Regions from separate parts of the Klebsiella sp. GFKo11 genome, predicted to be linked through region 1. Evidence: predicted binding sites of a transcription regulator. Region 1 holds the regulator's gene; each other region holds the start of a gene.
The links. Region 1 encodes sigma-54, which starts transcription at its own class of promoters, with help from an activator protein. Its sites were predicted from a motif close to GTTGGCACANNTTTCGCTNT; they were not measured.

Region 1 (10,389 bases):
GGCCGCCAGCCTGCCGGCACTGGCAAAAACCGGTGACACCGATCAGCCAATTCATATTGAATCCGATCAGCAGTCGCTGGATATGCAGGGTAATGTCGTCACGTTTACTGGTAATGTCGTTGTTACCCAGGGAACCATCAAAATCAACGCCGACAAGGTTGTCGTAACTCGCCCGGGCGGAGAGAAAGGCAAAGAGGTTATTGATGGTTATGGTAACCCAGCGACCTTCTTCCAGATGCAGGACAACGGCAAGCCGGTTAAAGGCCGGGCGTCAAAAATGCATTATGAACTGCAAAATGACTTTGTCGTGCTGACCGGCAATGCGCATCTGGAACAGATCGATAGCAATATCCAGGGTGACAAAATCACCTATCTGGTAAAAGAGCAAAAAATGCAGGCGTTCAGCAATAAAGGTGGGCGAGTGACCACGGTTCTGGTTCCTTCGCAGCTGCAGGACAAAGGCACCGACCAGTCAAAGAAGGGTAAGTAATTCGTTATGGCAACATTAACTGCAAAGAATCTCGCCAAAGCTTACAAAGGCCGCCGCGTGGTGGAAGATGTCAGTCTGACCGTGAATTCAGGTGAGATTGTTGGCCTGCTCGGCCCGAACGGTGCGGGTAAAACCACTACCTTCTATATGGTCGTCGGTATCGTTCCGCGCGACGCTGGCAACATCATTATTGACGATGAAGATATCAGCCTGCTGCCACTACATGCTCGCGCGCGTCGCGGTATAGGCTATCTGCCGCAGGAAGCCTCCATATTCCGTCGCCTGAGCGTGTACGATAACCTGATGGCGGTATTGCAGATCCGGGACGACTTAAGCAACGAGCAGCGTGAAGATCGCGCGAAAGAGTTGATGGAAGAGTTTCACATTGAGCACCTGCGCGATAACCTCGGCCAGGCGCTCTCCGGTGGTGAACGTCGCCGCGTCGAAATCGCCCGTGCGCTGGCCGCTAACCCGAAATTTATCCTGCTGGATGAACCTTTTGCTGGCGTCGACCCTATTTCCGTCATCGATATCAAACGTATCATTGAGCATCTGCGCGATAGCGGCCTGGGCGTGCTGATTACCGACCATAACGTTAGGGAAACGCTCGCCGTTTGTGAACGTGCCTATATCGTCAGCCAGGGCCATCTGATAGCTCACGGTACACCTCAACAAATCCTTGAAGACGAGCAGGTTAAGCGCGTGTATCTTGGGGAAGACTTCAGACTCTGATAGGGTAGAGGTTACAGACGTTTTAGTCGGAGATATTGGCCCTGAATATGAAGCAAGGTTTGCAATTAAGGCTAAGCCAACAGCTTGCCATGACGCCACAACTGCAGCAGGCGATTCGTTTACTGCAGTTGTCCACGTTAGAACTCCAGCAAGAACTCCAGCAGGCGCTGGATAGCAACCCGTTGCTGGAGCAAACCGATCTTCACGATGAGGTAGAAACCAAAGAGGCCGAGGATCGCGAATCTCTGGATACCGTCGATGCCCTTGAGCAAAAAGACATGCCTGAAGAACTGCCGCTTGATGCCAGCTGGGATGAGATTTATACAGCAGGAACGCCATCAGGTAACGGCGTCGATTATCAGGATGACGAACTGCCCGTCTACCAGGGTGAGACCACTCAAAGCCTGCAAGATTACCTGATGTGGCAGGTTGAACTTACACCGTTCACTGATACCGATCGCGCCATCGCGACCTCCATTGTCGATGCCGTTGATGATACCGGCTATCTCACTATTTCTGTCGAAGACATCGTTGAGAGCATTGGCGATGATGAAATCGGACTTGAAGAAGTTGAAGCCGTCCTCAAGCGCATTCAGCGTTTCGACCCCGTCGGCGTAGCGGCAAAAGATCTGCGCGACTGCCTACTGGTTCAACTTTCGCAGTTTGCCAGAGAAACACCCTGGATTGATGAAGCACGTCAGATCATCAGCGATCACCTTGATCTACTAGCGAATCATGATTTCCGCTCTCTCATGCGCGTAACCCGCCTCAAAGAAGAAGTATTAAAGGAAGCGGTAAGCCTGATCCAATCCCTGGATCCGCGCCCTGGTCAATCCATTCAAACTGGCGAACCAGAATATGTCATTCCTGACGTGCTGGTGCGTAAGGTGAATGACCACTGGGTCGTTGAACTCAATTCAGATAGCCTACCGCGCCTGAAGATCAATCAGCACTATGCTGCCATGGGTAACAGCACACGCAATGATGCCGACGGCCAGTTTATCCGCAGCAATCTGCAAGAGGCTCGCTGGCTGATCAAAAGCCTGGAGAGCCGTAACGATACGCTACTGCGCGTCAGTCGCTGCATTGTTGAGCAGCAGCAGGCCTTTTTCGAGAAAGGTGAAGAGCATATGAAGCCGATGGTACTGGCTGATATTGCTCAGGCCGTCGAAATGCATGAATCGACCATTTCACGTGTTACTACCCAAAAATACCTGCATAGTCCACGCGGTATTTTTGAGCTGAAGTATTTCTTCTCCAGCCATGTAAGCACAGAAGGCGGCGGCGAAGCATCGTCGACGGCCATTCGCGCGCTGGTGAAGAAGTTAATCGCCGCGGAGAACCCCGCGAAGCCGTTGAGCGACAGTAAGCTCACCACCATGTTATCCGATCAGGGTATTATGGTGGCGCGCCGCACCGTCGCTAAGTATCGAGAGTCTTTATCCATTCCGCCGTCGAATCAGCGTAAACAACTGGTTTGACCCAACCGATAAGGAAGACACTATGCAGCTCAACATTACAGGACACAACGTAGAAATAACCCCTGCTCTGCGCGATTTTGTTAATACGAAATTTAGCAAGCTGGAGCAGTTTTTCGATAGGATCAATCAGGTCTACATTGTGTTAAAGGTAGAGAAGGTAACGCAAATTGCGGATGCCAACCTGCATGTCAACGGTGGTGAAATCCATGCCAGTGCGGAAGGGCAGGATATGTATGCCGCTATCGATGGTCTTATTGATAAGCTGGCAAGACAGCTAACAAAACATAAAGATAAACTGAAACAACGCTAATTGTCCGGGCATAACCTACGCCAACCGCCAGCAGGCGGTTGGTCAGGGCGAGCTCAGGTGAAATTATGATAAATAACGATTCGGCTCTACAACTGAGCAATGTCCTTAACCAGGAATGTACCCGTAGCCAGGTTCACTGCCAGAGCAAGAAACGTGCCCTGGAAATCATCAGCGAGCTGGCAGCAAAACAGCTAGGCTTGCCGCCTCAGGTGGTGTTCGAAGCGATCCTCACTCGCGAGAAAATGGGCAGCACCGGGATCGGTAACGGTATCGCGATCCCACACGGAAAACTCGAAGAGGATACGCTGCGGGCCGTTGGCGTTTTTGTCCAACTGGAAACCCCGATCGCTTTTGATGCGATCGATAATCAACCTGTCGATCTCCTGTTTGCGCTTCTCGTTCCCGCCGATCAGACCAAAACTCATCTGCATACGCTTTCACTGGTCGCAAAACGTCTGGCGGATAAAGCAACCTGTCGCCGACTACGCGCCGCCCAAAGCAACGAAGAGTTGTATGAAATTATCACCGAAGCAGGAAGCAACGATGGGGCATAACGGGAGTCGCACCTTACTCTTTATCGTACTGAGGAGAAACGGTACATGGTACTGATGATCGTCAGCGGCCGTTCAGGATCGGGGAAATCCGTCGCCCTGCGAGCGCTGGAAGATATGGGTTTCTACTGTGTGGACAACCTACCGGTGGTTTTGTTACCCGAACTGGCACGCTCGCTTGCAGATAGAAATATCTCAGCTGCCGTCAGCATTGACGTACGTAACATGCCTGAGTCACCGGAAATCTTTGAGCAGGCAATGAAAAATCTGCCCGCAGAATTTTCGCCTCAGTTGCTGTTTCTTGACGCCGATCGCAACACCTTAATTCGCCGCTACAGCGATACGCGCCGCTTACATCCGCTGTCGAGCAAAAATCTGTCGCTCGAAAGCGCTATTGATGAAGAGAGCGACCTGCTGGAACCACTGCGTTCTCGCGCCGATCTGATCGTCGATACTTCCGAGATGTCGGTGCATGAGCTGGCAGAAATGCTGCGTACCCGTTTGCTAGGCAAACGCGAACGTGAGCTGACGATGGTCTTCGAATCTTTCGGCTTCAAGCATGGTATCCCTATCGATGCCGACTACGTTTTCGATGTGCGCTTCCTGCCTAATCCGCACTGGGATCCGAAACTGCGCCCGATGACAGGTCTGGACAAACCTGTCGCCGCCTTCCTCGACCGACACACGGAAGTTCACAATTTTATCTACCAGACTCGTAGCTATCTTGAACTATGGTTACCCATGCTGGAAACCAATAATCGCAGCTATCTGACGGTGGCCATTGGTTGTACTGGCGGTAAACACCGTTCGGTCTACATCGCCGAACAGCTGGCTGACTACTTCCGCTCGCGCGGTAAGAACGTGCAGTCTCGTCATCGGACGCTGGAAAAACGTAAATCATGACCGTTAAGCAAACCGTTGAGATCACCAATAAGCTGGGCATGCATGCCCGCCCGGCAATGAAGTTGTTTGAGTTAATGCAGAACTATGATGCTGAAGTCCTGCTGCGCAATGATGAAGGTACTGAGGCAGAGGCCAATAGCGTAATTGCCCTGCTGATGCTTGACTCAGCCAAAGGACGTCAGATTGAGATTGAAGCGAATGGCCCGCAGGAAGTTGAAGCGCTGGCAGCGGTTATCGCGCTGTTCAACGCCGGTTTTGATGAAGACTAGCACGACCCCCGGTTGCGTCGCGTGATGCTTACCGGAGTTATAAATTTAGCCACTATAAACATCAATGTAGCTTATTTTTCTGCATAAACCCTTCCCCACCCAACTGACGCATCTGGCGTAAAATCCACGCTTGCCGACTACGGACGTATCCTGACGGTGCGTCTGCGCGAAAGCGAATCGGGTTAGGCAAGACCGCAGCTAACAGTGCCGCTTCAGAAGCGGTCAACTTACTGGCCGGTTTATGAAAATAGCGCTGTGATGCGGCTTCCACACCAAACGTCCCTTCACCAAACTCAGCAATATTCAAATAAACCGTGAGGATGCGTTTTTTGCTCCAGACGGTCTCGATACCAACGGTCAGCCCAGCCTCCAGCCCTTTTCTCAGCCAGCTGCGACCATCCCACAAGAACAGATTCTTTGCTGTCTGCTGTGATAGCGTTGAGGCACCGCGAATGCGGCTCTCGTTGCGCTCATTATGTGCCAACGCCTTCTCAATGGCGGAAACATCAAAACCCCAGTGCTCAGGGAATTTCTGATCTTCAGCAGCAATAACCGCAAGCCCCATCCAGGGAGATATCTCATCCATCCCCACCCAATCAGAATGGGCGACGTAATGAAAATTCCCAGAGGCCCAGGCACTGACTTGTCGTTCCAGCATCACGGCCGAAAAAGGAACCGGCACGATGCTAAACAGCACAATGCCACCGCCCCATACCACCAAACATGCCAACAACAACCGCAGCAAAAGACGTTTGATCATTCGCAGCGGGGAAAAACGAGACTTCATGCAGTCAGAACCAGCACGCGAGCGACCAGTTTTTCAATTCCGCTCGCCGCTTCAGCAATATTCTGCGCCAGCATATATGCCGGAGTCGTCACCACTTTGTGGTCTTCATCAACCACTATGTCATCGACCGGGCAAGGCACGTGTTCAGCGCCCATCTCCTCTAATGCATCTGCGGTATCCAGATCGGTGCCGATAGTCACGCGTAGCGGAAATGAGAAAATTTTAGGTAGCAACGCCGGAGCGATACAGATAAAACCCAACGGTTTACCCGCCAGATGCATGGCCAGAGCCAGTTCTTTCAGATCGCTATCCACCGTACATTCACTGCCCTGGGAAGCAAAGCTACTGAGGTTTTTCGCCGCGCCAAATCCGCCGGGCACAATCAGCGCATCCAGCTCATCCGCTCGGGCATCTGCCAGGGGACGAATTTCCCCGCGCACAATACGTGCGGCCTCAACGAGCACATTACGGCTTTCAGCCTGCGCTTCCCCGGTCAAATGATTGATTACATCAGTTTGTACTTTATCAGGTGCAAAACAGATGGCCTGGGCGCCGCTGCGAGCAATCGCCAGCAAGGTAATAACCGCTTCATGAATTTCGCTGCCGTCATAAACACCGCAACCGCTTAGCACCACACCAATTTTCTTCATCACATCAGCCCCTTAGTACAAGTTTATGGAACCAGTCAAAAATTTTGATTTACTCGCTATGCTTCACATATTTTACCGATTCACGTAACAAATTATTTAAGCTTTGCTATCTTAATCAGCGAGCAAGCCAAATCCTCAGGTTGCGCCGTGTAAAAAAATCACTCAAATGATTCTGGCACAACAACCAGTTCCCTGGTGTTGGCGCAGTATTCGCGCACCCCGGTTTATCCGGGGTCATTTTTTATCAGCCGCCGCTACCCACGCTTTCAGTACCGCAACGTCGCTTTGCCACTCGGATTTCATCTCTTCAACCCATTCTGCAACGTTATCTGACCATGCCGGCAAATCTGGTGACTGAATCTGTTGTCCAAGCTGCTGAATGTGACGCAAACCAATTGAGCCAGCCGCCCCCTTAATTTTATGCCCTTCGTCGACAATGCCTTTCTGGTCACGCGCGGTTAGATTCGATTCCAGAACCGCCAGATAGCCCGGCATCATTCTCTCGAAAACTGCCAGACCGTCATTGATAAGCTTCGGTCCCACCAGTTCGATATACTGCTCAAGCATCGGAACATCCAGTACAGAAGCCGATTTATTGACATCTACAGATGGCATATCGTTCTCTTCCTCTTCCGGTGAATCCCAGAATTTTTTGATAATTGCGGTTAGCGCCGGGACCGATAACGGTTTACTCAGGACATCGTCCATCCCGGCGTCCAGATACTCGTTTTTGTTCTTCAGTACATTAGCGGTGAGCGCCACCAGCGGCGGGAGTTCATCAGCAGCAAAGCGTTGTTTCAGCTGGCGAGAGATATCCAGTCCCGTCATATCCGGCAGCTGAATATCGAGCAGAACCAGGTCGTATTCGCCGGGCACAAACATCTCCAGCGCGGCCTTACCGGTCATCGCCACATCCACGCTATTGCCTAGTTTCTCCAGCACCGAGCGCGCGACGATCACATTCAGTTCAATATCTTCCACCAACAACACGTTCAGCGCCGGTAATGGCATTTCATCTTCTGCCAAAGTGTCTTCGACTTCTTCAGCAATAGCAGGTGCATGTACGGTGAGCGTAAAGGTCGCCCCTTTGCCCGGCAGGCTGGAAACGCAGATATCACCGCCCATGTTGCGCGCCAGACGACGCGATACCGCAAGGCCAATACCGGTGCCGGTCGCGGGTTTGCCTCCCTGGCTATCTTTAACCTGATAATACATGGCAAAGATTTTGTCCTGTTCCGCTTCAGGAATACCAATACCGGAATCTTCTACTTCAAAATGCAGAATATCGCCTTCGTCATAACACACGCGGACGTTCACATTCCCGCCCTGCGGAGTAAATTTCACCGCGTTACTAATGAGGTTCCACAGAATCTGGCGTAGCCGCGTACCGTCGGTTATCACTTGATGCGGCAGCGGAAGGGCGGGTTCCAGCACAAAGTGCAGACCTTTCTGCTGCGCCTGCAGGCCAGAGAGGTTTTCCAGATCAGCAAGGAAGCCAGTGAAATCAACCGGCTGATTATCCAGCTGAATTTTACGCCGCTCCATTTTGTCCATCTCAATAATATCGTTGAAGATATTACCCAGCGTCACGGCTGAGACATGGATAGTTTTCAGGTATTTTTCCTGCTCTCCGGTTAGATCGGTATCCAGCAGGATCCTGCTAAGCCCCACGATGCCATTAAGCGGCGTACGCAGCTCGTGGCTAATAGTAGAGATAAAGGTGGTCTTATCACGGCTGGCCCTCTCCAGCGCGTCCTGATAGCGCTTACGCTCGGTAATATCGCGACCGAAGCCCATCAAGCCACGTCGCTTACCTACGCGGTCATAATAAGGTACCTTGCGGATTTCAAAGCAGGCCTTGCGCCCATCCGGATAATCCAGCCACTGCTCATAGGTCAGCGATACGTTATGCCGGAAAACTTTCTCATCCGTTTCCAGCACTTTCTCCGCCACTTCTGCGCCATAAACATCCTGTGGCTTCAGATGAATAAGCTGCTTTTCACTTTTACCGGTCAGCAGTTCCATCGCCCGGTTGCAGCCAGAAAACTCTTTATCTTCATTACGATAGAAAACTAAATCCGGAGACGCATCAAGGAAGGAGCGCAGGAAGGAGGATTGCTGCTCAAGCTGAATTTGCGCCTCTTCACGTTCCTTCATCTCAATTTTCAGTTGCTCAAGCGTCGTTTCACGTTCTGCTTCAGCTTTTTCACGTTCGCCGATTTCCTGATTAAGCTGGGCGATGTTGTCCTTAAGCTGCACATTCAACTTGAGATCGCGCTCGCGCATCTCCTCCAGCTTCTCCACTAGCCGCGAGAGACGCTGCCGGGACTCTTCCAGTTGCTCAACAACGACCGAGAGGAAATAGACCGCCCACGGGGTAATCAGCAGGCCAAAGAAGATGGAGCGGATAACATCAATACTTTCTACCTGGCCGTGCAGCACCATGGTCACGGCCATTTGCACCACAATCGCCAGTACCACCAGCGCAAGGGCCAGCAGCATGGAAAAGCGCACCAGACCCAACTTCATCATCAGGTCAACATAATACTGCGCCAGCATACGGATTTGCTTCATAGGAGATTCCTTCGCGACAACTTCGCACAATAATACTCAATTCTGAGCAAGACGCTGTAAGTTGTGCAAAAAATGCGGGAAGGATTGTGTTACGCGGCTGACCCTGGATTACAGTCAGCCGGAATATAGATTGGAAACAGGACTGGTCGTTAGCGCTTACTGAGTGCTTCCCATAGCCCTTTGAGGTAGGTTACTCCCAGCGCGCGATCGTACAACCCGTAGCCTGGACGCCCTGTTTCTCCCCAAATAAAGCGCCCATGATCCGGACGGATATAGCCGCTAAAACCATTGTCATAGAGCGCCTGCATCACTTTGTACATATCTAAAGAGCCAAATTCTGATGGGTGAGCGCACTCATAAAAGTCTTTGTCTTTGATGAGGTTTATATTACGCACATGGGCAAAATGGATTCGCTTACGGCGGGTAAACTCGGCCAGAATCGAGTAGACATCATTAGCCGGGTCTTCCGCGATAGAGCCGGTACAGAGCGTGATGCCATTCGCCTCTGAATCCACCGCCCGACAAATCCAGTCCAGATCGTCACGATTTTTCACCACTCGCGGTAGACCAAAAATTGAGTACGGCGGATCGTCCGGATGAATAGCCATTTTCACCCCCACCTCTTCACAAATAGGGATCACTGCATTCAGGAAATAGACCAGGTTTTCGCGCAGTACTGTGTCATCAACATCTTTATATTGAGCAAACAGGTCCTGAACTTTTGCCAGCCGCTCTGGTTCCCAGCCCGGCAGCGCAAAACCATTCGAATTTTCCAGAACCTCTTTCACCACCTCTTCAAGACTCTTATCAATGTCTTTCTTCTCAAAAGCCATCGTCAGGGAGCCATCCGGCAGAACATAGTTCATGTCCGTCTTCATCCAGTCAAAAACCGGCATGAAGTTGTAGCAAATGACCTTAACGCCAAACTGAGCAAGATTGCGGATAGTTTGCTGATAATTGGCGATATAACGATCGCGGGAAGGTAAACCGATCTTAATATCATCATGAATGTTGACGCTTTCAATGACTTCCATTGTAAGCCCAGCGGCATGGGCTTGCTTCACCAGATCCTCAATTTTATCAACTGGCCAGACCTCACCAACGGCGACATCATAAAGTGCGCCTACAACACCTTCTACACCCGGAACCTGGCGAATATATTCCAGAGAGACCTTATCTTCATCTGGACCAAACCAACGCATTGTCATCTGCATACGAAACCACCTGAGTCAATGTTATCAATAAGCAATAGCCTACTACCATACCAGTTTTCATAACCAGAGATATATTGACGATAGTGACAAAGATCACATTACTTTTTGCAGGCTGTCGTGAAAGAGACTCGTGACGTTTTTCATTATTTCGTGGTTACCGGAGATACCCAGCCAGGACCGATGGCTGAGCCCTGGACACCGTGCTGATTAAGGTATTTATCCAGCTCAACCATCCCGGTCCAGCGGTTCTCACACCACAGCGGTGCCAGCAGCGTCGGACGACGGGCACTGGCAGAAATACGGTGATAAATAATCTCAGGTGGGGTATGGCGAATCATCTCTCCTGCAGTGACCGTATAGTCGTCCAGTTCAATACCGTTCAACCTTCCGGCTTCCCACGCTTTTGCCATGATGCTGCCCTTCACAAT
Region 2 (10,389 bases), 750 kb from region 1:
TGAATTAGTCTTCGAAGTTCATAAAGACGATTTAGATACGGTCGCGAAAAAGATCCACGAACTGATGGAAAGCAGCACGACGCTGGCTGTTCCGCTGCTGGTAGAAGTGGGTAGTGGGGAAAATTGGGATCAAGCGCACTAAGTGTTCAGTACATAAGGCCATTTTTTGTAAGTGAGTAACATAACTTATACCTTTTTGTGATGATCATTTGAATTTGCTATGTAAAGACTGAAAATAAACTACAAAAATGCTTTATCCATAACGGAAACAAGAGTAGAGTTAAAGACGTAGGGTACAGAGGTAAGATGTTCTATCTTTCAGACCTTTTACTTCACGTAATCGGATTTGGCTGAATATTTTAGCCGCCCCGGTCATTTATGACCGGGGCGTTTTTTATTGCGTGAAAGAAAATTTTTTGCGTATTGATATCGGCAAGGCAGGCTGCCCGGATAAGGCTCTGTATGCCTATACCCGGGAAAATTGACGATAATTACTCGCCGTCTTCAGGCTCTTCCTGAGGAGGAATGTCGTTATACCAGCTATCCAGCTTCTGACGCAGTTTATCTACGCCCTGCTTCTTCAGGGAAGAAAATGCTTCCACTTGCACATCACCATTAAATGCGATTACTGCTTCACGGACCTGGTTGAGCTGGGCTTTGCGCGCGCCACTGGCCAGCTTATCGGCTTTAGTCAGCAGCACCAGAACCGGGATATCGCTTTCAACGGCCCATAGGATCATCTGCTGATCGAGATCTTTAAGCGGATGCCGGATATCCATCAGTATGACCAGTCCTTTCAGACACAGGCGTTTTTCCAGGTATTCACCCAGCGCCCGCTGCCATTTGATTTTCATCTCTTCAGGAACTTGAGCGTAACCATAGCCTGGCAGGTCGACCAGACGTTTTCCCTCAGCAACTTCAAACAGGTTAATGAGCTGCGTACGACCAGGCGTCTTTGATGTACGAGCAAGGCTTTTCTGGTTAGTCAGCGTATTCAGGGCGCTGGATTTCCCTGCGTTAGAGCGGCCAGCGAATGCCACTTCGATACCGGTATCAGAAGGAAGATGGCGGATATCTGGTGCGCTAGTGACAAAATGCGTCAGTTGATAATTCCAGTTGGTCAAGACGGTCGTCTCCGTTAATCAGGCTATGACGGGGATTATACCTGAACAATAGAAAAAGGCTGTTTTTACCGCAATCCACAGGTGTGAGTAAAAGCCACATGCTTTGTGAGATATTGGCCATTGTTGATATAAGACATTTGTGAGAAAAGCCTGATTAAAAAATCACTAACACTCTATAAATCATACAATTAAATGAAGAGAAGATTCTGAAATTAGCATTTTTTATACCGTTGCTGGTTGTAGGTTTTTCTTAAACCAGTAAAGTAGCGGGCAAGGGCGAAGGAAGCTAACAGGATTAAGACTCAGGACGAGGTGTCAGGAAGCGCCAGGAGGCGAGGACTACGGATTGTCAGGATGACAGGCGTCTGGAGACGTTTTAAAAGGAAATGGATGTAACAGGGACTGTTGGTAGCTAAAGGAAAGACAGGGGTTGTCGTTAGATAACATGGAAAGTAGAAACCCATTAAGGGTTGTCAGTGCGGAAAAAGGCGACAGAGTAATCTGTCGCCTTTTTTCTTTGCTTGCTTTCTGCTAGATTCCGCCTCAATTCTATACTGAAGAAAACGGCCTGAAGATTAACACCATGAAAAAACCGACATCTGTACCTCGTGGCAAAAAAAGTCGCAAAACGCGTGAAGAATTGAACCAGGAAGCTCGCGATCGTAAGCAGCAGAAGAAACATCGCGGTCATGCGGCAGGAAGTCGTGCGACCGGTGGTGATGCCGCCTCTGCGGGTAAAAAACAAGGCCAACAGCAAGATCCGCGCATTGGCAGCAAAAAACCGATCCCGCTGGGTGTGACAGAGAATGCCCCAGTGATTAAGCAGCACAAACCGAAGAGCGAGAAACCTATGCTTTCACCGCAGGCTGAGCTGGATTTGCTGGAGAACGATGAGCGCCTGGACGCGCTGCTGGAACGTCTGGAAGAGGGCGGAACCTTGAATGCTGAAGAGCAGACCTGGGTTGATGCCAAACTGGACCGTATTGATGAACTGATGCAACAGCTCGGCCTCTCCTACGATGATGACGAAGATGAGGAAGAGGAAGAACGCAAAGAAGATATGATGCGTTTGCTGAAGGGCGGAAACTAACATTTGCACCCCATCGGATTCCCGGTCCTGCTTATAACCCTTTTGGTTATATGTTATCTGCTGTGGTTATTCGTTAAACTACGACGGTTGTCGCGGCGTCAGAAATGGCTGCGCAACCGGCTCATTACCCCAGGTGTGGTTGGGCCGGAGCGGCGTACCCGCCGACGGCACCATCGGAAGGAGTGAGCATGTCTGTGCAGTTAATCGACTGGGATCTGGCCCTGATCCAAAAATATAACTATTCCGGGCCGCGTTATACTTCGTACCCTACCGCGCTGGAGTTTTCTCCGGAATTTGGCGCTGCTGAATTTGACGCAGCGGTAGCCCGTTATCCGCAGCGACCTCTATCGCTGTATGTGCATATCCCGTTTTGCCATAAGCTCTGCTATTTTTGTGGCTGCAATAAAATTGTCACCCGCCAGCAGCATAAAGCCGATCAGTATCTGGACGTCCTTGAGCAGGAGATTATCCATCGCGCGCCGCTTTTTGCGGGTCGCCTGGTTAACCAACTGCATTGGGGCGGCGGTACGCCGACATATTTAAATAAGGCGCAAATTAGCCGCCTGATGAGCCTGCTGCGTACGCATTTCAATTTTAATGCCGAGGCTGAGATTTCCATTGAAGTCGATCCGCGTGAAATTGAGCTTGATGTACTGGATCATTTACGCGCTGAAGGATTCAACCGCTTGAGCATGGGCGTGCAGGACTTCAACAAAGAGGTGCAGCGCCTGGTGAACCGCGAGCAGGATGAAGAGTTTATCTTCGCCCTGCTCAACCATGCCCGAGAGATTGGCTTTACTTCTACCAATATCGATCTGATTTACGGACTGCCGAAGCAAACGCCAGAGAGCTTCGCTTTTACGCTCCAGCGCGTGGCTGAGCTAAATCCCGATCGTCTGAGCGTATTTAACTATGCGCATTTGCCGACGCTCTTCGCCGCACAGCGCAAAATCAAAGATGCCGATTTACCTTCAGCAGAGCAGAAGCTGGATATCCTGCAGGAAACGATTGATTCGCTGACCGCTGCGGGATATCAGTTTATCGGTATGGACCACTTTGCTCGTCCGGACGATGAACTGGCGATAGCCCAACGTGAAGGTATTTTGCATCGCAACTTCCAGGGCTATACCACCCAAGGGGATTCCGATCTGCTGGGGCTGGGTGTTTCGGCGATCAGTATGATTGGCGACTGCTATGCGCAGAACCAAAAAGAGCTGAAGCAGTATTATCAGCAGATTGATGAAACCGGAACGGCCTTATGGCGTGGCATTGCGTTGACTCGCGATGACTGTATTCGTCGCGATGTCATTAAAGCGCTGATCTGCAATTTCCGTCTCGATTTCTCCGCTGTAGAAACGCAGTGGGACTTAGACTTCAATGACTACTTCACTGAAGATATGAAACTGCTGGCGCCGCTGGCCAAAGACGGGCTGGTGGATGTGGATGAGAAAGGGATTCAGGTGACGCCGAAAGGCCGGTTGCTGATTCGCAACATATGCATGTGCTTTGACGCATATTTGCGCCAGAAAGCACGGATGCAGCAGTTTTCACGCGTGATTTAATCTATTCACCCTCTCCTTGCCGGGAGAGGGTGAATTATCAGCTAAACAATCCAACCATCGCCGCACACAAAACAGCAGCTATTGCCGTCTGCGGGGTATGACCGGCTGCGACACCGCTCGATATAATATTTATGAGTGATTCAAGCATGATTTCCCCCTGTCTTTCCGGGCACGATCATACTCAACGCATTTGAACAGTAAAGTACAAAATAGCAGCAGTTTGCGCTGGCAGACTATTTTTTACACGACACTATTCTACTACTCCATTCCCAGTTCTTTTAGCTTACGTGTCAACGTATTACGGCCCCATCCCAGCAGGCGTGCTGCTTCTTGTTTATGCCCCTGAGTGTGGCGTAGCGCGGTGGTCAATAGCGTGCGCTCCATCTCCGGCTGTGCTTCTGACAGCAGGTTTTGATGACCGGAACGTAAAGCGCGGTCGGCCCATTGCCCCAACAGCGTGGCCCAGCTATCCGGCAGCATTTGCGTCGGATTATCCGGTATCGCGGTTTCAAACAGCTCACTGGGAAGATCCTGGGTCAGAACCTCCTGGCCTGCCGCCATCACCGTCAGCCAACGACAGGTGTTCTCCAGTTGACGCACGTTACCCGGCCAGGCCAGCCGGGTTAGCGCCATCTCCGTTTCCGGGTGCAGCAGCTTGGCTTCAACGCCGAGTTCACGAGCAGCAACTTGCAGGAAGTGGCGCGCCAGCCGCGGAATATCTTCCCGACGCTCGCGTAGCGGCGGGAGATGGACGCGAATCACGTTCAGGCGGTGGAATAAGTCCTCGCGGAATTTTCCTTCCTGTACGCGCAGCTCAAGATTCTGGTGGGTGGCGGCGATAATGCGCACATCCACTTTCACCGGAGCATAGCCGCCTACGCGATAAAACTGGCCATCAGCCAGCACGCGCAGCAACCGAGTTTGTACGTCCAGCGGCATATCGCCGATTTCATCGAGGAACAACGTGCCGCCGTCTGCCTGTTCAAAACGCCCCTGGCGTACGGTATTCGCGCCCGTAAAGGCCCCTTTCTCGTGGCCGAACAGTTCTGATTCAATCAAGTCTTTGGGGATTGCCGCCATATTCAGCGCGATAAACGGTGCCTTAGCTCGCGGGCTATGGCGGTGCAGAGCATGGGCAACTAGCTCTTTACCGGTACCGGACTCGCCGTTGATCAGCACGCTGATGGAGGAACGCGACAGGCGGCCTATAATGCGAAAAACGTCCTGCATTGCTGGCGCTTCGCCGATAATATCGGCCGCTGGGCTATTTATTGGCGCATTTCGCGGCTGCTGCTGTTCCTGATAATGGCTGATTGCGCGGTCGACCAGCGCCACCGCTTCATCAATATCAAACGGTTTTGGTAGATAATCAAAGGCACCTTGCTGATAAGCGCTGACCGCCGCGTCCAGATCTGAATGCGCCGTCATTATGATGACCGGGAGCATCGGGTGACGCTGTTTAATTTGTTTCAGCAGCGCCAGCCCATCCATTCCCGGCATACGGATATCAGACAGCAGGACATCCGGGGTTTTGGTGGTGAGGGCATCAAGCACCTCGCTGCCGCTCTCAAACGTTGTACAACTCAAGCCAGCCCCGGTGAGCGCGCGTTCAAGCACCCAACGGATGGAGCTATCGTCATCAACGATCCATGCTATCCCTCGTTGCATAAACACCTCTACTTCCGAATAGGCAGGTACACCGAGAATTCGGTATGCCCTGGCCAACTGGTAAATTCAATTTTGCCGGAGTGCTGATCGATAAGGCTGCGGGCGATAGACAGCCCGAGGCCAGTACCGCCTTCGCGCCCGCTCACCATCGGATAAAACAGCGTATCCTGTAAGTGAGACGGTATCCCCGGGCCGTTATCTTCAACGTCAATACGTGCTGCAAGGCGGTAGCGAACCCCGTGTAGGGTCAGCTGGAACGCCGTACGGGTACGCAGGACTATCTCTCCGCCATCAGGCCCCAGCGCTTGCAGCGCATTGCGGACGATATTCAGCAGCACTTGTTCAATTTGATCCGGGTCGTGTGGGAGTTCCGGCAGGCTTGGGTCGTAATCACGAACCAGTTTGACGTTATCCGGCAACTCCATAGACACCAGCTTCACCACTCGCTCTGCAACCTTGTGAATGCTCTCTGTGACGTGCATTCCAGGATGCTGCGGTCCCAGCAGGCGGTCGACCAGATTTCTTAACCGATCGGCCTGTTCAATGATGACTTTGGTGTATTCCGTCAACGAAGGATCGGGCAGCGCTTTGCTCAGCAACTGCGCTGCACCGCGCAGGCCACCCAACGGGTTTTTAATCTCGTGGGCCAAACCGCGCACTAAGTCACGCGCGGCAATCTGCTGTGCGTGCTGAAGCTGTTCCTGGCTCAGACGACGCTGATTATCCATCGGTGCCATTTCCAGCAAAATGTAGCCCTCAGGAAGGCGCTGTGCCGTCAGAGACAGGATATGTGACCGACCATCGATGACCAGCGTCACTTCGTTATCGGTAAAGCCCTGGCCCGCCTGCAGGCTCTCCTGCATAAGACCAATATTCAGCGAGAAATAGCTCAACAGCTCCGGGAGTGGGGTACCAAATAGCTTACGTGAGCTTTGCGCCAGCAACTGCTGTGCAGCCGGGTTCGCGTAATGCACCGCCAGGTCGTCATCGACCAGTAAGATACTGTTGATTAAAGAGTTAAGGATCTGCCCAGCATCGGGCAGTGTGCCTGTTGCCATCTGACAGTCTCCTGAATTAGAGTGCACCATTTTAGTGCAGTATAGCTTTTTATGAGTAAAAAGTTCATGAGATCAGCGCGTTGGTGGAGAAAAAAGCCCATCCTGAGATGGGCTGAAAGTTTCCACGGCAACAAAACATCCTCGGTACCCCACGCCACAACACGGAATACCGCGGATTTACAGCAAAATTAAACGCTGTAGTACAGCTCGAACTCAACCGGGTGCGGAGTCATGCGTACACGGTCGTTCTCTTCAATACGCAGGGCGATGTAAGCATCGATTGCGTCGTTGGTGAATACGCCACCAGCGGTCAGGAATTCACGGTCAGCATCCAGTTCGTTCAATGCTTCTTCCAGAGAACCTGCAACCTGTGGGATCTCTTTCGCTTCTTCCGGCGGCAGATCGTACAGGTTTTTGTCCATCGCTTCGCCCGGATGGATTTTGTTCTTGATACCGTCAAGGCCAGCCATCAGCAGTGCAGCAAAGCACAGGTACGGGTTAGCAGCCGGATCCGGGAAGCGGACTTCGATACGACGCGCTTTCGGAGAGGTCACTACCGGAATACGGATGGAAGCGGAGCGGTTACGGGCAGAGTAAGCCAGCATGACCGGTGCTTCGTAACCCGGGACCAGACGCTTATAAGAGTTGGTGGTCGGGTTCGCCAGGGCGTTAATGGCTTTAGCGTGCTTGATTACGCCGCCGATGTAGAACAGCGCTTGTTCAGACAGGCCTGCGTATTTGTCGCCAGAGAACAGATTTACGCCGTTCTTGGACAGGGACATGTGGCAGTGCATACCGGAACCGTTATCGCCGAACATCGGTTTTGGCATAAAGGTCGCCGTTTTACCGAAGCGGTGTGCGACGTTGTGCACGACGTATTTGTAGATCTGAATTTCGTCCGCTTTTTTGGTCATGGTGTTAAAGCGGGTAGCGATTTCGTTCTGACCGGCAGTCGCCACTTCGTGGTGGTGAGCTTCCACAACCAGACCCATCTCTTCCATGATCATACACATGGTAGAACGGATATCCTGAGAAGAGTCTACCGGCGGAACCGGGAAATAACCGCCTTTCACGCCCGGACGGTGGCCTTTGTTGCCGCCTTCATATTTGGTGGAAGAGTTCCATGCGCCTTCGATATCATCGATAGCAACGTGAGAACCGGAGATAGACGCACCAAAACGGATGTCATCGAACAGGAAGAATTCAGGTTCTGGCCCGAACAGCACGGTATCCGCAATGCCGGTTGCGCGCAGGTATTCTTCCGCACGTTTGGCGATGGAGCGCGGGTCACGGTCATAGCCCTGCAGGGTGCCTGGTTCCAGGATATCGCAACGGATGATCAGCGTCGGTTCTTCGTAGAACGGGTCGATCAGCGCGGTAGTTGCGTCCGGCATCAGAACCATGTCGGATTCGTTAATACCTTTCCAACCGCCAATCGAGGAGCCATCAAACATTTTGCCTTCTTCGAAGAATTCGGCATTTACCTGATGAGAAGGAATAGTAACGTGCTGTTCTTTACCTTTGGTATCGGTGAAGCGCAGATCGACAAACTTCACTTCGTGCTCGTTCAGCATCGTCAAAACGTGTTCAGCGGACATACTTAAACTCTCCCGGATTGGTCATTGTCGTCGTGGTAACGAAAACTTTCTAACTGCTTAAGGTGGCGTTGTTGCCTTAAAAAATATAAAGCGAAATCTGTGCCAACTTTTAAATTGCCCCCAAAAGGCGTTATCATGCACACCATCGTGCAAAAGGGCTGCACCATTATGAATGCATTGCACTATAATAGTGCAATTGTGTGAACATTGGGCACTTATTTGGTGCAATTGACCTTTAATAACCCTTTTAACGCTCCGTGAAAGCGGTCACAAAGAAACTCTGCAATACTTGTTTGCGGGGGATGTTTGTGATCCTGTTTTGTAGTGCGATTAATCCGTGTACAATAACGCGCTATTTCTAAATGCCTGAGGCAAAGTTGTGATCGAAAATTTGCGTAACATCGCCATCATCGCGCACGTTGACCATGGTAAAACTACCCTGGTTGATAAGCTGCTGCAGCAATCCGGTACGTTCGATGCGCGTGCCGAAACTCAAGAGCGTGTGATGGACTCCAACGATTTGGAGAAAGAGCGTGGGATTACCATCCTGGCTAAAAACACCGCTATCAAATGGAATGATTACCGTATCAACATCGTTGATACCCCGGGGCACGCCGACTTCGGTGGTGAAGTTGAACGTGTCATGTCCATGGTCGATTCCGTTCTGCTGGTCGTTGATGCAATGGATGGTCCGATGCCGCAGACGCGCTTCGTGACCAAAAAAGCCTTTGCTCATGGCCTGAAGCCAATTGTTGTTATCAACAAAGTTGACCGTCCGGGCGCACGCCCTGACTGGGTTGTCGATCAGGTATTCGACCTGTTCGTAAACCTCGACGCTACCGACGAACAGCTGGACTTCCCTATCGTTTACGCTTCTGCGCTGAACGGTATCGCGGGTCTGGATCACGAAGATATGGCTGACGATATGACTCCGCTGTATCAGACTATCGTCGATCGCGTACCGGCTCCGAACGTTGACCTTGATGGCCCGCTGCAGATGCAAATCTCCCAGTTGGACTACAACAACTACGTTGGCGTCATCGGCATCGGCCGCATCAAACGCGGTAAAGTGAAGCCGAACCAGCAGGTTACTATCGTTGATAGCGAAGGCAAAACCCGTAACGGTAAAGTCGGTAAAGTTCTGACCCATCTGGGTCTTGAGCGTATCGAGAGCGACGTTGCAGAAGCTGGCGATATCATTGCAATCACCGGTCTGGGCGAGCTGAACATCTCTGACACCATCTGCGATACGCAGAATGTTGAAGCGCTGCCGGCGCTGTCTGTTGATGAGCCGACCGTAACCATGTTCTTCTGCGTTAACACCTCTCCGTTCTGTGGCAAAGAAGGTAAGTACGTTACCTCTCGTCAGATCCTTGACCGCCTGAACAAAGAGCTGGTGCACAACGTGGCGCTGCGCGTTGAAGAAACTCCGGATGCAGACGCATTCCGCGTTTCTGGCCGTGGTGAACTGCACCTGTCTGTTCTTATTGAGAACATGCGTCGTGAAGGTTTCGAGATGGCGGTTTCCCGTCCGAAAGTAATCTTCCGCGAAATCGATGGCCGTAAACAAGAGCCATTCGAAAACGTCACGCTGGACGTCGAAGAGCAGCACCAGGGTTCTGTGATGCAGGCACTGGGTGAGCGTAAAGGCGATCTGAAAAACATGAATCCAGATGGCAAAGGCCGCGTACGTCTTGACTACGTGATCCCAAGCCGTGGCCTGATCGGCTTCCGTTCAGAATTCATGACCATGACCTCCGGTACCGGTCTGCTGTACTCCACCTTCAGCCATTACGACGACGTTCGTGCGGGTGATGTGGGTCAGCGTCAGAACGGCGTTCTGATCTCCAACGGCCAGGGTAAAGCGGTTGCGTTCGCACTGTTCAGCCTGCAGGACCGCGGTAAGCTGTTCCTGGGTCACGGTGCAGAAGTTTACGAAGGCCAGATCATCGGTATTCACAGTCGTTCTAACGACCTGACTGTAAACTGCCTGACCGGTAAGAAACTGACCAACATGCGTGCTTCCGGTACTGACGAAGCGACGACCCTGGTTCCGGCACTGAAAATGACGCTGGAGCAAGCTCTTGAGTTCATCGATGACGACGAACTGGTAGAAGTCACTCCGACTTCTGTCCGTATCCGTAAGCGTCATCTGACCGAGAACGATCGTAAACGCGCGATGCGTGGTTCTAAAGAAGATTAATTAACGCTTCTTGCTATGAAAAAGCCGCTGATTATCAGCGGCTTTTTTTTGCCTAAAAAACTTAAAAGAAATACTTCACCCCAGCG
Region 3 (10,389 bases), 730 kb from region 1:
CGGAAATCATCATCCACTGCGAGGGCAAACTGGTGGTCTCCGGGATCGGTAAATCGGGCCACATCGGCAAAAAGCTGGCCGCTACATTCGCCAGCACCGGCACCCCGGCATTTTTCGTCCATCCGGCGGAAGCGTTACACGGCGACCTCGGAATGCTCGATAGCCGCGACGTGATGCTGTTTATTTCCTACTCCGGCGGCGCTAAAGAACTGGATCTTATCGTCCCACGGCTGGAAGAACGGTCCATACCACTGCTGGCGATGACCGGTAAATCCACCTCTCCGCTGGCGCTGGCCGCCAAAGCCGTTCTTGATATCGCCGTGGAACGCGAAGCCTGCCCGATGCACCTCGCCCCGACCTCCAGTACCGTCAACACACTGATGCTCGGCGACGCGCTGGCGATGGCGGTGATGCAGGCTCGCGGCTTTAATGAAGAAGATTTTGCCCGCTCGCACCCGGCTGGCGCGCTGGGCGCACGACTGCTGAACAAAGTTCACCATCTCATGCGCCGCGATGGCGACGTGCCGCGCGTGGATGTTGATACCAGCGTGATGGACGCGATGCTCGAACTCAGCCGCACTGGCCTGGGACTGGTGGCGGTCTGCGATGAGCACAATCACGTCCAGGGCGTGTTTACCGACGGCGACCTGCGCCGCTGGCTGGTAGGCGGCGGCAGTTTGCAAGATGTCGTCAGCCTGGCGATGACCCGCAACGGCGTAACCCTGCAATCAGAAAGCCGCGCAGTAGAAGCTAAAGAGCGCCTGATGAAGCACAAAATCAGCGCCGCTCCGGTGGTCGATGACAACGGACAGCTGGTCGGCGCGATTAACCTGCAGAACTTTTATCAGGCCGGGATCCTTTAAGTCCCAGACGCTTCGCCAGCCGATGCAGGTTGGCGACATCGAGATCCAGCGCGCGGGCGGCGGCGGCCCAGTTCCGGCTGTTATCCGCCAGCGCTCTGGCAATCGCTTCGCGCTGGAAGGCTTCCGTCGCCTCGCGTAAATTCACCACCTCCGTCACCGGCTGCGGGCTTGCGCTCGGCAGGACCGGCGTTTCCACGGCGAACTGAAAATGCTGCGGCTCCAGCGCCACCTCATTACCCGCCTGCGTCGCCCGCGCCAGCACCACCGCGCGATGGATCGCATGTTCCAGCTCACGCACGTTCCCCGGCCACAGCCAGGCGCGCAGCCTCGCCCGCGTCGTGTCGCTTAAAATCACCTGCGACAGCCCCATGCGCAAACGGCACTGCTCGCAGAAATACCCCGCCAACAGCACCACGTCGTTTTCCCGCTCGCGCAGCGCCGGAACCGACAGCGGGAACACGCTCAGACGATGATAAAGGTCGGCACGAAAACGCCCTTCCACCACCTCCTGACGCAGGTCGCGGTTGGTCGCCGCCAGCACCCGCACATCAACCCGCAGGCTGCGGTCATCGCCGACGCGCTGAATGTCGCCATACTGCAGCACCCGCAGTAGCTTGGCCTGTAGCGCCAGCGACAGCTCGCCAATTTCATCGAGGAACAGGGTCCCGTTGTCCGCCATTTCAAACTTGCCGCTGCGGTTACTTATCGCCCCGGTAAACGCCCCTTTAACGTGACCAAACAGCTCGCTTTCCGCCACGCTCTCCGGTAGCGCTGCGCAGTTGAGATACACCAGCGGGTTGGCTGCACGCGGCGACCCCTGATGCACCGCCTTCGCCACCAGCTCTTTGCCGGTGCCGGTTTCGCCGCTAATCAGGACGTTCAGGTCGGAAGCCGCGACGATATCGATCTCTTTTTTCAGCTGTAAAATCGGTGCCGACAGGCCGATTATCTCCTGACGCTCGGACGCCGGATAAGCGATAGCCTGCTCCGGCAGCACGTTTTGATTCTCCAGCCGGGCAATCAGCAGCGCGTTATTCAGCGCCCCGGCGACCAGAGCGGCAATCAGGCGCAGCTCCTCATCGCTAAAGCTGTCGAAGCGGTCCGCATCCATGCCGTCGAGAGTCAGCGCACCAATCAGGGTTTGTCCGGCAAATAGCGGCAGCCCGACGCAGGCATGTACCTTCAGGCTCTCCTGTCCGGGAATTAATCCGTCGTAAGGGTCCGGCAGGTCGCTGTCTGCCGGGAACCGCACCACATCCCCGGCGCGAGCAATCGCCTCCAGCCGCGGGTGACCTTCAAGGGCGAAGCGTCGCCCAAGTACATCCTGCGCCAGGCCATCAATCGCCAGCGGCACAAACTGATGCGCTTCGTAGCGCAGCAGCGCCGAAGCATCGCAGCCGAGAATCTGCCGCAGGGTGGTAATCAGGCGCGAGAAACGGTCGGCATGACCGATATCGCTTTGCAAATCAATGGCGATTTTCGCCAGGGCCTCGACGGAGAAACTCATTGTCGCCTCATAGTCATTCTGACAGTAAAGATAGTCATAACGACTATTTTAACCATTGTCATTTTGACATCAACAAATTTAGATAAAAACATTAAAACCTTTAAATTCAATTAATTAATAAGTTGGCACGCAACTTGATATAAGCAAAACATCTTATTTGAACAATGCTGAATTAATTGAGGTTGCTATGTCTATTCTGGTTAAAAATAACATTCATTGGGTTGGCCAACGTGACTGGGAAGTGCGTGATTTCCACGGAACAGAATACAAAACGCTGCGCGGCAGCAGCTACAACAGCTATCTCATCCGCGAAGAAAAAAATGTGCTGATCGATACCGTCGATCATAAATTCAGCCGTGAATTCGTGCAGAATCTGCGCAGCGAAATCGACCTCGCCGATATCGACTACATCATTATTAACCACGCCGAAGAGGATCATGCTGGCGCGCTAACCGAACTGATGTCCTGCATTCCGGACACCCCGATCTACTGCACCAACAACGCCATCGACTCCATCACCGGTCACCATCACCATCCGGAGTGGAATTTTAACGTAGTGAAAACCGGCGACAGCCTGGATATCGGTAACGGCAAACAGCTGATTTTTGTGGAAACCCCGATGCTGCACTGGCCGGACAGCATGATGACCTATATGACCGGCGATGCGGTACTGTTCAGTAACGACGCTTTCGGCCAGCACTACTGCGATGAACGCCTGTTCAACGACGAAGTTGACCAGACCGAACTGTTCGAGCAGTGCCAGCGCTACTACGCCAACATCCTGACCCCGTTCAGCCGCCTGGTGACGCCGAAAATCACCGAAATCCTCGGCTTCAATCTGCCGGTCGACATGATTGCCACCTCCCACGGCGTGGTATGGCGTGAAAATCCAACCCAGATCGTTGAGCTGTACCTGAAATGGGCGGCGGACTATCAGGAAGACCGTATCACCATTTTCTACGACACCATGTCCAATAACACCCGCATGATGGCGGATGCGATTGGCCAGGGCATCAACGAAGTTGACCCGAACGTGGCGGTGAAAATCTTTAACGTCGCCCGCAGCGATAAAAACGAAATTCTGACCAACGTGTTCCGCTCCAAAGGCGTGCTGGTCGGCACCTCCACCATGAACAACGTAATGATGCCGAAAATCGCCGGGCTGGTGGAAGAGATGACCGGCCTGCGTTTTCGCAACAAGCACGCCAGCGCCTTTGGTTCCCACGGCTGGAGCGGCGGCGCGGTTGACCGTCTCTCTACCCGTTTACAGGATGCCGGTTTTGAAATGTCCCTGAGCCTGAAGGCCAAATGGCGTCCGGATCTCGACGCGCTGGAAATTTGCCGTCAGCATGGTCGCGAAATTGCTCGTCAGTGGGCGCTGGCTCCGCTGCCGGAAGCCGCTGCCAAACCAGACCAGGCACAAGAAGCCTGCGCCTGTGCCGCCGCAGCGGCAGCCGACCTCGGACCGATGATGCAGTGCAGTGTGTGTCAGTGGATTTACGATCCAGAAAAAGGCGAGCCGAACCAGGACGTCCAGCCGGGTACGCCGTGGAGCGAAGTCCCGGATAACTTCCTCTGCCCGGAATGCTCGCTGGGTAAAGATGTGTTTGATGTTCTGGCATCGGAGGCAAAATGAGTGATGGCATCGTCATCATCGGCTCGGGCTTCGCGGCCCGTCAGCTGGTGAAAAATATCCGCAAGCAGGACCCGCAAATCCCGCTGACCCTGATCGCCGCCGACAGCATGGATGAGTACAACAAACCGGACCTCAGCCATGTGGTCAGCCGTGGTCAGAAGGCCGACGAACTGACCCTGCAAACGGCGGGAGAGTTTGCCGAGCAGTACAATCTGCGCCTGTTCCCGCATACCTGGGTGAGCGATATCGACGCCGAGAATCAGGTAGTGAAAAGCCAGGACCGCGAGTGGCGCTATGACAAACTGGTGCTGGCCACCGGCGCGACGCCGTTTATTCCGCCAGTGCCGGGACGCGAGCTGATGCTGACCCTCAACAGCCAGCGTGAGTACGGTGCAGCGCAGAGTCAGTTACATGACGCCAGACGCGTGCTGATCGTCGGCGGCGGGCTGATTGGCTGCGAACTGGCGATGGATTTCTGCCGCGCCGGGAAAGCGGTGACGGTGGTGGATAACTCCGCCAGCGTGCTGTCAGCGCTGATGCCGCCGGAGGCCAGCAGCCGCCTGCAGCATCGTCTGACCGATATGGGCGTGCACCTGATGCTGAAATCCCAGTTGGAAAGCCTGGAGCAAAACGCCGACGGCATTCGCGTCACCCTTGACCGTCAGCGCACGGTGACCGTTGATGCGGTGGTCGCCGCCGCCGGCCTGCGCCCGGAAACAGCGCTGGCGCGGCATGCCGGTCTGGAGATTAATCGCGGCGTGGTGGTAAACAGCCAGCTGCAAACCAGCCATCCGGCGATTTACGCTCTCGGCGACTGCGCGGAAATCAACGGCATGGTGTTGCCGTTCCTGCAACCGATTCTGCTGAGCGCCATGTGCCTGGGTAAAAATCTGCTGACCCAGCAGGGCGAGCTGAAGCTGCCGCCGATGCTGGTGAAGGTCAAAACCCCGGATTTACCGCTGCATCTGGCGGGCGATACCCGACGCGAGGATCTGACGTGGAATATCATTGCCGCCAAAGACGGTCTGGTCGCAAAAGGCGTGGATGCCGAAAACCAGCTACGCGCCTTTGTGGTTAGCGAGGATCGCATGAAAGACGCCTTTGCGCTGCTCAAGCAGTTGGTGAGTTAGCCTGTATGGACTGACGTTATCCCCGGAGGCGGCGCGTTGCGCCTGTCCGGGCTACCCCACCGGCGAGCTTACCGTTTTCCCGGGTCGCGGCGTAAACGCCTTACCCGGGCTACCCCACCGTACGATTCCTCTGCTCCGGTAGCCGTTGGGATTTGGTAGCCCGGACAGATGCGCAGCATCGCCTCCGGGACAATATTCCGCACCGCTGCCCTGGTAGCCCAGCTAAGCGCAGCGCAAGCCGGGGATCCCAGAAAAGACATCTTACGTTAACCTTGTGGGATGCTATTATCCATATGTTGGGTGATGTCAAATAAAAGGACAGCTAAATCAATATGGAATTTAAAAAAAATAAAGTCATAATTTTCAATCTATTGCTCGCTTTGCTCAGTTGCGCCGTTATTATTTTAATCCACAATGCAGGATATGAATGGTATATCGCACACTTCCATCCCCGCAGTAGAGGTGTTGGTTTAGTTTTTGTCAGGTTTTATATCCTGGGAATAATCATTCCGGCAGTTTTCATATCTGTATTTATTAGAATGAAATGGTCATTAATTATGATGGCGGCAATATTTGGCTATATGTTTATCACCTGGTACAGCGGCAACCCACTAAGAGTCATATTGATGTCTATCTCCGCCTGCGCAGGGTATGGAGTCGTTATATCAGGAATGCTTTTAAAACGGAGTTTCAGGTCGTTAACCTGATATATCCGGCTGATGCTTCATCCCGGGTCGCGGCATAAACGCCTTACCCGGGCTACCCAACCGCACGATTCCTCTGCTCTGGTAGCCGTTGGGGTTTGGTAGCCCGGACAGATGCGCAGCATCGCCTCCGGGACAATATTCCGCACCGCTGCCATGGTAGCCATGGTAGCCCGGCTAAGCGCAGCGCGAGCCGGGAAAAACGCCAACCTACCGCGCCAGATTATCGTACCCGCGCCAGCGGTAGTTGAGCACCGACAGCACCCAGCAGGCAACAAACAGTCCGACCACCACAAAACCAGCGTTGCCAAGATTGTCGTTCAACGCGCCAACCCAGCGCCAAACCCCACCGCTCAGAGAAAACTTATCCATCAACAGCCCCAACGCTTCCAGCCCGCCAATGAACAGCGCCACCACCACCGACGTCCCGGTAATGGTCATATTGTAATAGAGCTTGCGCTGCGGCTTGCTGAACGCCCAGCCGTAAGCGCCGACCATCAGCACATTATCAAGCGTATCCACCAGCGCCATGCCGCTGGCGAACAGCGCCGGAAAAACCATAATCGACCAGATGGACATCCCGCTCGATGCGCTGGCAGCGGAGATCCCCAATACGCCAATCTCCGTCGCCGTATCAAAGCCGAGGCCAGCACCACAATTGACGAGTGGCCCAGCGAGAACCATGCCCCCACGGCAAAAGGCCGCCGCCCCTGCTGCATCATTTTGCGGGTCACGTTATCAATTGCTGCAATATGATCGGCATCCACCGCATGGCGCAGGCCGTAACCCCAGGCCAGCAGGCTGGCAGCCATTAGCGCACCGCTGCCGCCGAACGCGACAAACGCCCAGCCCCAGGCCAGCAAATTGGCCACAATTAATGCCAACACCAGCGCCGCTGCGCGCGGCTGCTGGCGCAAAATCATCATTATCATATTGGTGTCCTTTAAGCCTGAAGACGGGCCGCAGCGATAACCGCCTGGCCGAGGGCGAGCGCCCCATCGCCTGCGGGTAGTTGCTGCGGAAACAGCAGAGTAAAATCATGAAGATAAAAGGCCAATCGCGCCGCCAGCAGCCGGTTATGCAGTACTCCGCCACCAAAAGCCAGGGTGTGAATGTCCCGCGCGTTCGCACAATCACGCATCATCGCCGCCAGCCCGCAGGCCAGCGCATCGTGAAAAGCCCAGGATTTTTGCGCCGGATTGGCCTGCCAGCCGAGCCACAGTCGCCAGAACGTCGCCAGGTCCAGCTCGCCATCGCGCCACGGTAACGTCACCGGATGATCAACACCTTCGCAGGTTGCCGCCAGCGCCTCCAGTCGACAGGCCGCCTCGCCCTCATAGCTCAGGGTTTGCGGCGCACAGCCTAATACGCAGGCAACGGCGTCAAACAGACGTCCGCACGACGACGCTTTAGGCGCATTAATGCCGCGCTCAATGGCCCGCGCCAGCAGCGGCCAGTTTTGCTGACGCAGCACGGCGGTTTCGGCATAGCTCTGCCAGTCAGGCACAAACGCCAGGCACTGAGCGAGCAGATTGCGCCACGGCTGACGGGCGGCGAGGTCTCCGCCGGGCAGCGCCACCGCGGGCAAGCCGCCAAGCCGTTCGCACTCACGATAGTTAACCCGCAGACACTCGCCGCCCCATAGCTCGCCGTTTTCCCCCATTCCAATGCCGTCGAGCGTCAGGGCGATGACGTCGCCGCCGTCCAGCGGCCAGCGATGTTCAGCCAGGCAGGCGGCTGCGTGGGCATGGTGATGTAAAACGCGCTCCACCGGTAGCACCAGCGACGCCGCCCACTGCGAGGCGCTATAGCCGGGATGGGCATCAACCACCACCCGCTGCGGCGTAAAAGCGTAGATTTCCTGCATCAAATGCAGCGCCTGTCGCCACTGCCCTTCTACGCCTTCCTCACCGAGGTCGCCAAAATGCTGACTGAGCACCGCTTCATCGCCGCGCAGCAGGCAGAAGGTATTTTTCATATCCGCGCCGAGGGCCAGCAGCGGCGGTACGTCGTGGAATCCCGGCGGTAGCGGCAGCGCGTCCGGCACATAGCCGCGAGCACGGCGCAGCATCTCGCCGCTTTGCCGCACCACGGAATCATCCATCCGCTGCACAATCTCGCGATTATGCAGCAGAAAACCGTCGGCAATCCCGGCGAGATCCGCCAGCGCCTGGTCGTTGGTCAACGCGGGCGGGCGGCCGCTAAGGTTGCCGGAGGTCATCACTAAAGGACGCGCCAGCGCCTGCGAAAGTAAATGCTGCAATGGATTAGACGGCAACATTCCCCCTACTTCCGCAAGCCCTGGCGCAATTTGGTCGCACAGGCCAGCAACCTGCGCTTTATTCAGCAGCACGATCGGCGCGGCGGGGGATGTCAGCAGCTTAAGCGCCTGTTCGGGCAATCCCATCGTTGTCGCCAGCATCACCGCCAGCGGTTTTGCCGGACGATGCTTGCGCGCCCGCAGCGTCGCCACCGCATCACGATTTCCGGCATCGCATACCAGATGAAAACCGCCCAGCCCTTTCACCGCCACGATGTCCCCCGCCATCAGACGGGAAATTGCCGTTTCTAAAGCGGCATCGCCAAGCAGGTTCTCCGCCGCGCCGCGCCACTCCAGCTGCGGCCCGCACTCGGCGCAGGCCACCGGCTGAGCGTGAAAACGGCGATCGGCAGGATTGCGATACTCCGCCGCACAGGACGGACAAAGAGGGAACGGAGACATGGAGGTCAGCGGGCGGTCATAGGGCATGGAGCGAATAATAGTAAAGCGCGGCCCGCAGTGGGTGCAGTTGATAAACGGGTAGCGGTAGCGGCGCTCCTGCGGGTTATTCATCTCCGCAAGGCATGCCGGGCAGGTGGCGGCATCGGGCACAATCTGCGTACGCATGCTCCCGGCTCCGCTTTGGCGGATGGTGAAACCCGACGGCGCGATGGCCCAGGCAAACGGCTGACCTTGCGTGCTGTCGATCCGCGCCAGCGGCGGGCAGCGCTGGGTTAATCCGGCAAGAAACGCCGCATCACCGCCACCAAGCCGCACCAGTACGCCATCGCCGTCGTTGCATACGTCGCCGCATAGCCCCAGCTCCTGCGCCAGTTGCCAGACAAAGGGGCGGAATCCCACCCCCTGCACTTTACCGCGAATGCGAATTTGCACCCCGTTCATCGCGCGGCCAAATTACCAGGCCAGCGCCGTGCGGCGGCGTTTTTCGATATTCATCTGTTCGAGCTTGTTGCGGTCGACGCAAATCAGCGCATGAGTTGGGCAGGCATCCATACAGGCCGGGCCTTCCTCGCGGTGATAGCACAGGTCGCACTTATTAGCTTCGGCTTTTTCCGCCAGCACGTTCAGGCCCGCTCCGCTGTTGCGGATAACCGGGCGCACTACCACTTCCATCGCGCCATACGGGCAGGCCACCACGCAGGTTTTGCAGCCAATACAGCGCTCCTGCATCACGTGGACAAACCCCTTTTCGCGGCTGATTGCGCCGTTCGGGCAGACGTTAGCGCACGGCGCGTCTTCGCACTGACGACAGGCGGTGGCCGTCGACACATTGACGCCTTTAATCACGTGAATACGCGGTAAAAAGTTTTTTGGCGTCAGCGCGGCGCAGTCCTGATGTTCCTGATGAGAGACCACGCAGGCCACTTCACAGGTGCGGCAGCCGATGCATTTGCTCGCGTCGGCGATAATGAAACGGTTCATCCATTTCTCCAGCTGTAAGAAGGTTATGCGCCGGAGTATGCATAATACGTTCCAATTTTTATTGCATTGATAATAAAGGGAATAAATAACAGGAACAGTGTCATCGTCACAACTGACGATGACAGATGACGACGTCAGGCATGCGGGCCGGGAACCATCGAGTCGCGTTCAATCAGCTCGCCGGGGAAGGTTTGCTGATATTTTAAATCACCGCCGTCGAGCATAAAAATCAGCCGGTTAATGCTCTCTTTGATCATCTCCGTGACCGGTACTTTCACGCTGGAGAGCGATGGCACCATATAGGGTGCCAGCACGATATCATCAAAACCGACTACCGATACTTGCTCCGGCACCTTAACACCGTGCAAATGCAGCTGCTTCATCGCACCGATCGCCATATCGTCGTTGCTCGCCACCAGCGCGCTATAGCGGGCGTTACGCTGGCGCAGCGTCTCCACCCCGGCGGCGCCGGTTTCCGGCGTCCACCTTCCTTCAGCAATCAAATCGTTGTTCAGGTCGATGCCGTGGCGAGACAACGCATCTTTATATCCCGAGAGACGCTCAACGCCGGTTGGCGAATCCAGCGAACCGGTAATAAAGGCGATGTCGCGATGACCCAGTTCAATGAGCTTTTCCACCGTCATCATCGCCGAGGCCTTTTGATCGGACCAGACGCAATGACTGGCGTTGCGGCGCAGGCGGCGGTTGAGCACCATAATCGGCTGCTCATGGCTCTCAATAATCTCATCCATCTCATCAACGCTAAGAAAACGCGGGTAGATGATAATCGCGTCGCAGCGCAGGTCGAGCAGATACTGAATCGCCTCGCGCTCTTCCTCCGCGCTG

Region 2: glnA (glutamate--ammonia ligase) is a predicted target of sigma-54. The motif match lies at 8,188-8,207, and genes of this name have one in related genera.
Region 3: norV (anaerobic nitric oxide reductase flavorubredoxin) is a predicted target of sigma-54. The motif match lies at 2,492-2,511, and genes of this name have one in related genera.

The regions. Positions count from the first base shown of each region.
Region 1 is NZ_CM151369.1:643,547-653,935, reverse strand. It holds gene lptA (lipopolysaccharide ABC transporter substrate-binding protein LptA) at 1-490, shown strand, start outside; gene lptB (LPS export ABC transporter ATP-binding protein) at 497-1,222, shown strand; gene rpoN (RNA polymerase factor sigma-54) at 1,270-2,703, shown strand; gene hpf (ribosome hibernation promoting factor) at 2,726-3,013, shown strand; gene ptsN (PTS IIA-like nitrogen regulatory protein PtsN) at 3,079-3,567, shown strand; gene rapZ (RNase adapter RapZ) at 3,613-4,467, shown strand; gene npr (PTS phosphocarrier protein NPr) at 4,464-4,736, shown strand; gene mtgA (monofunctional biosynthetic peptidoglycan transglycosylase) at 4,798-5,523, opposite strand; gene elbB (isoprenoid biosynthesis glyoxalase ElbB) at 5,520-6,173, opposite strand; gene arcB (aerobic respiration two-component sensor histidine kinase ArcB) at 6,408-8,747, opposite strand; gene uxuA (mannonate dehydratase) at 8,897-9,961, opposite strand; gene mnmL (tRNA modification radical SAM protein MnmL/YtqA) at 10,105-10,389, opposite strand, start outside.
Region 2 is NZ_CM151369.1:6,315,053-6,325,441, reverse strand. It holds gene polA (DNA polymerase I) at 1-142, shown strand, start outside; gene spfP (small protein SpfP) at 307-354, shown strand; gene yihA (ribosome biogenesis GTP-binding protein YihA/YsxC) at 492-1,124, opposite strand; gene yihI (Der GTPase-activating protein YihI) at 1,708-2,214, shown strand; gene hemN (oxygen-independent coproporphyrinogen III oxidase) at 2,403-3,776, shown strand; gene AC07P6_RS30255 (YshB family small membrane protein) at 3,814-3,924, opposite strand; gene glnG (nitrogen regulation protein NR(I)) at 4,035-5,444, opposite strand; gene glnL (nitrogen regulation protein NR(II)) at 5,453-6,502, opposite strand; gene glnA (glutamate--ammonia ligase) at 6,691-8,100, opposite strand; gene typA (ribosome-dependent GTPase TypA) at 8,480-10,303, shown strand; gene ompL (porin OmpL) at 10,365-10,389, opposite strand, start outside.
Region 3 is NZ_CM151369.1:1,378,344-1,388,732, reverse strand. It holds gene gutQ (arabinose-5-phosphate isomerase GutQ) at 1-863, shown strand, start outside; gene norR (nitric oxide reductase transcriptional regulator NorR) at 826-2,370, opposite strand; gene norV (anaerobic nitric oxide reductase flavorubredoxin) at 2,558-4,006, shown strand; gene norW (NADH:flavorubredoxin reductase NorW) at 4,003-5,136, shown strand; partial or broken gene AC07P6_RS06615 (HoxN/HupN/NixA family nickel/cobalt transporter) at 6,051-6,772, opposite strand; gene hypF (carbamoyltransferase HypF) at 6,784-9,003, opposite strand; gene hydN (electron transport protein HydN) at 9,016-9,543, opposite strand; gene AC07P6_RS06600 (LacI family DNA-binding transcriptional regulator) at 9,678-10,389, opposite strand, start outside.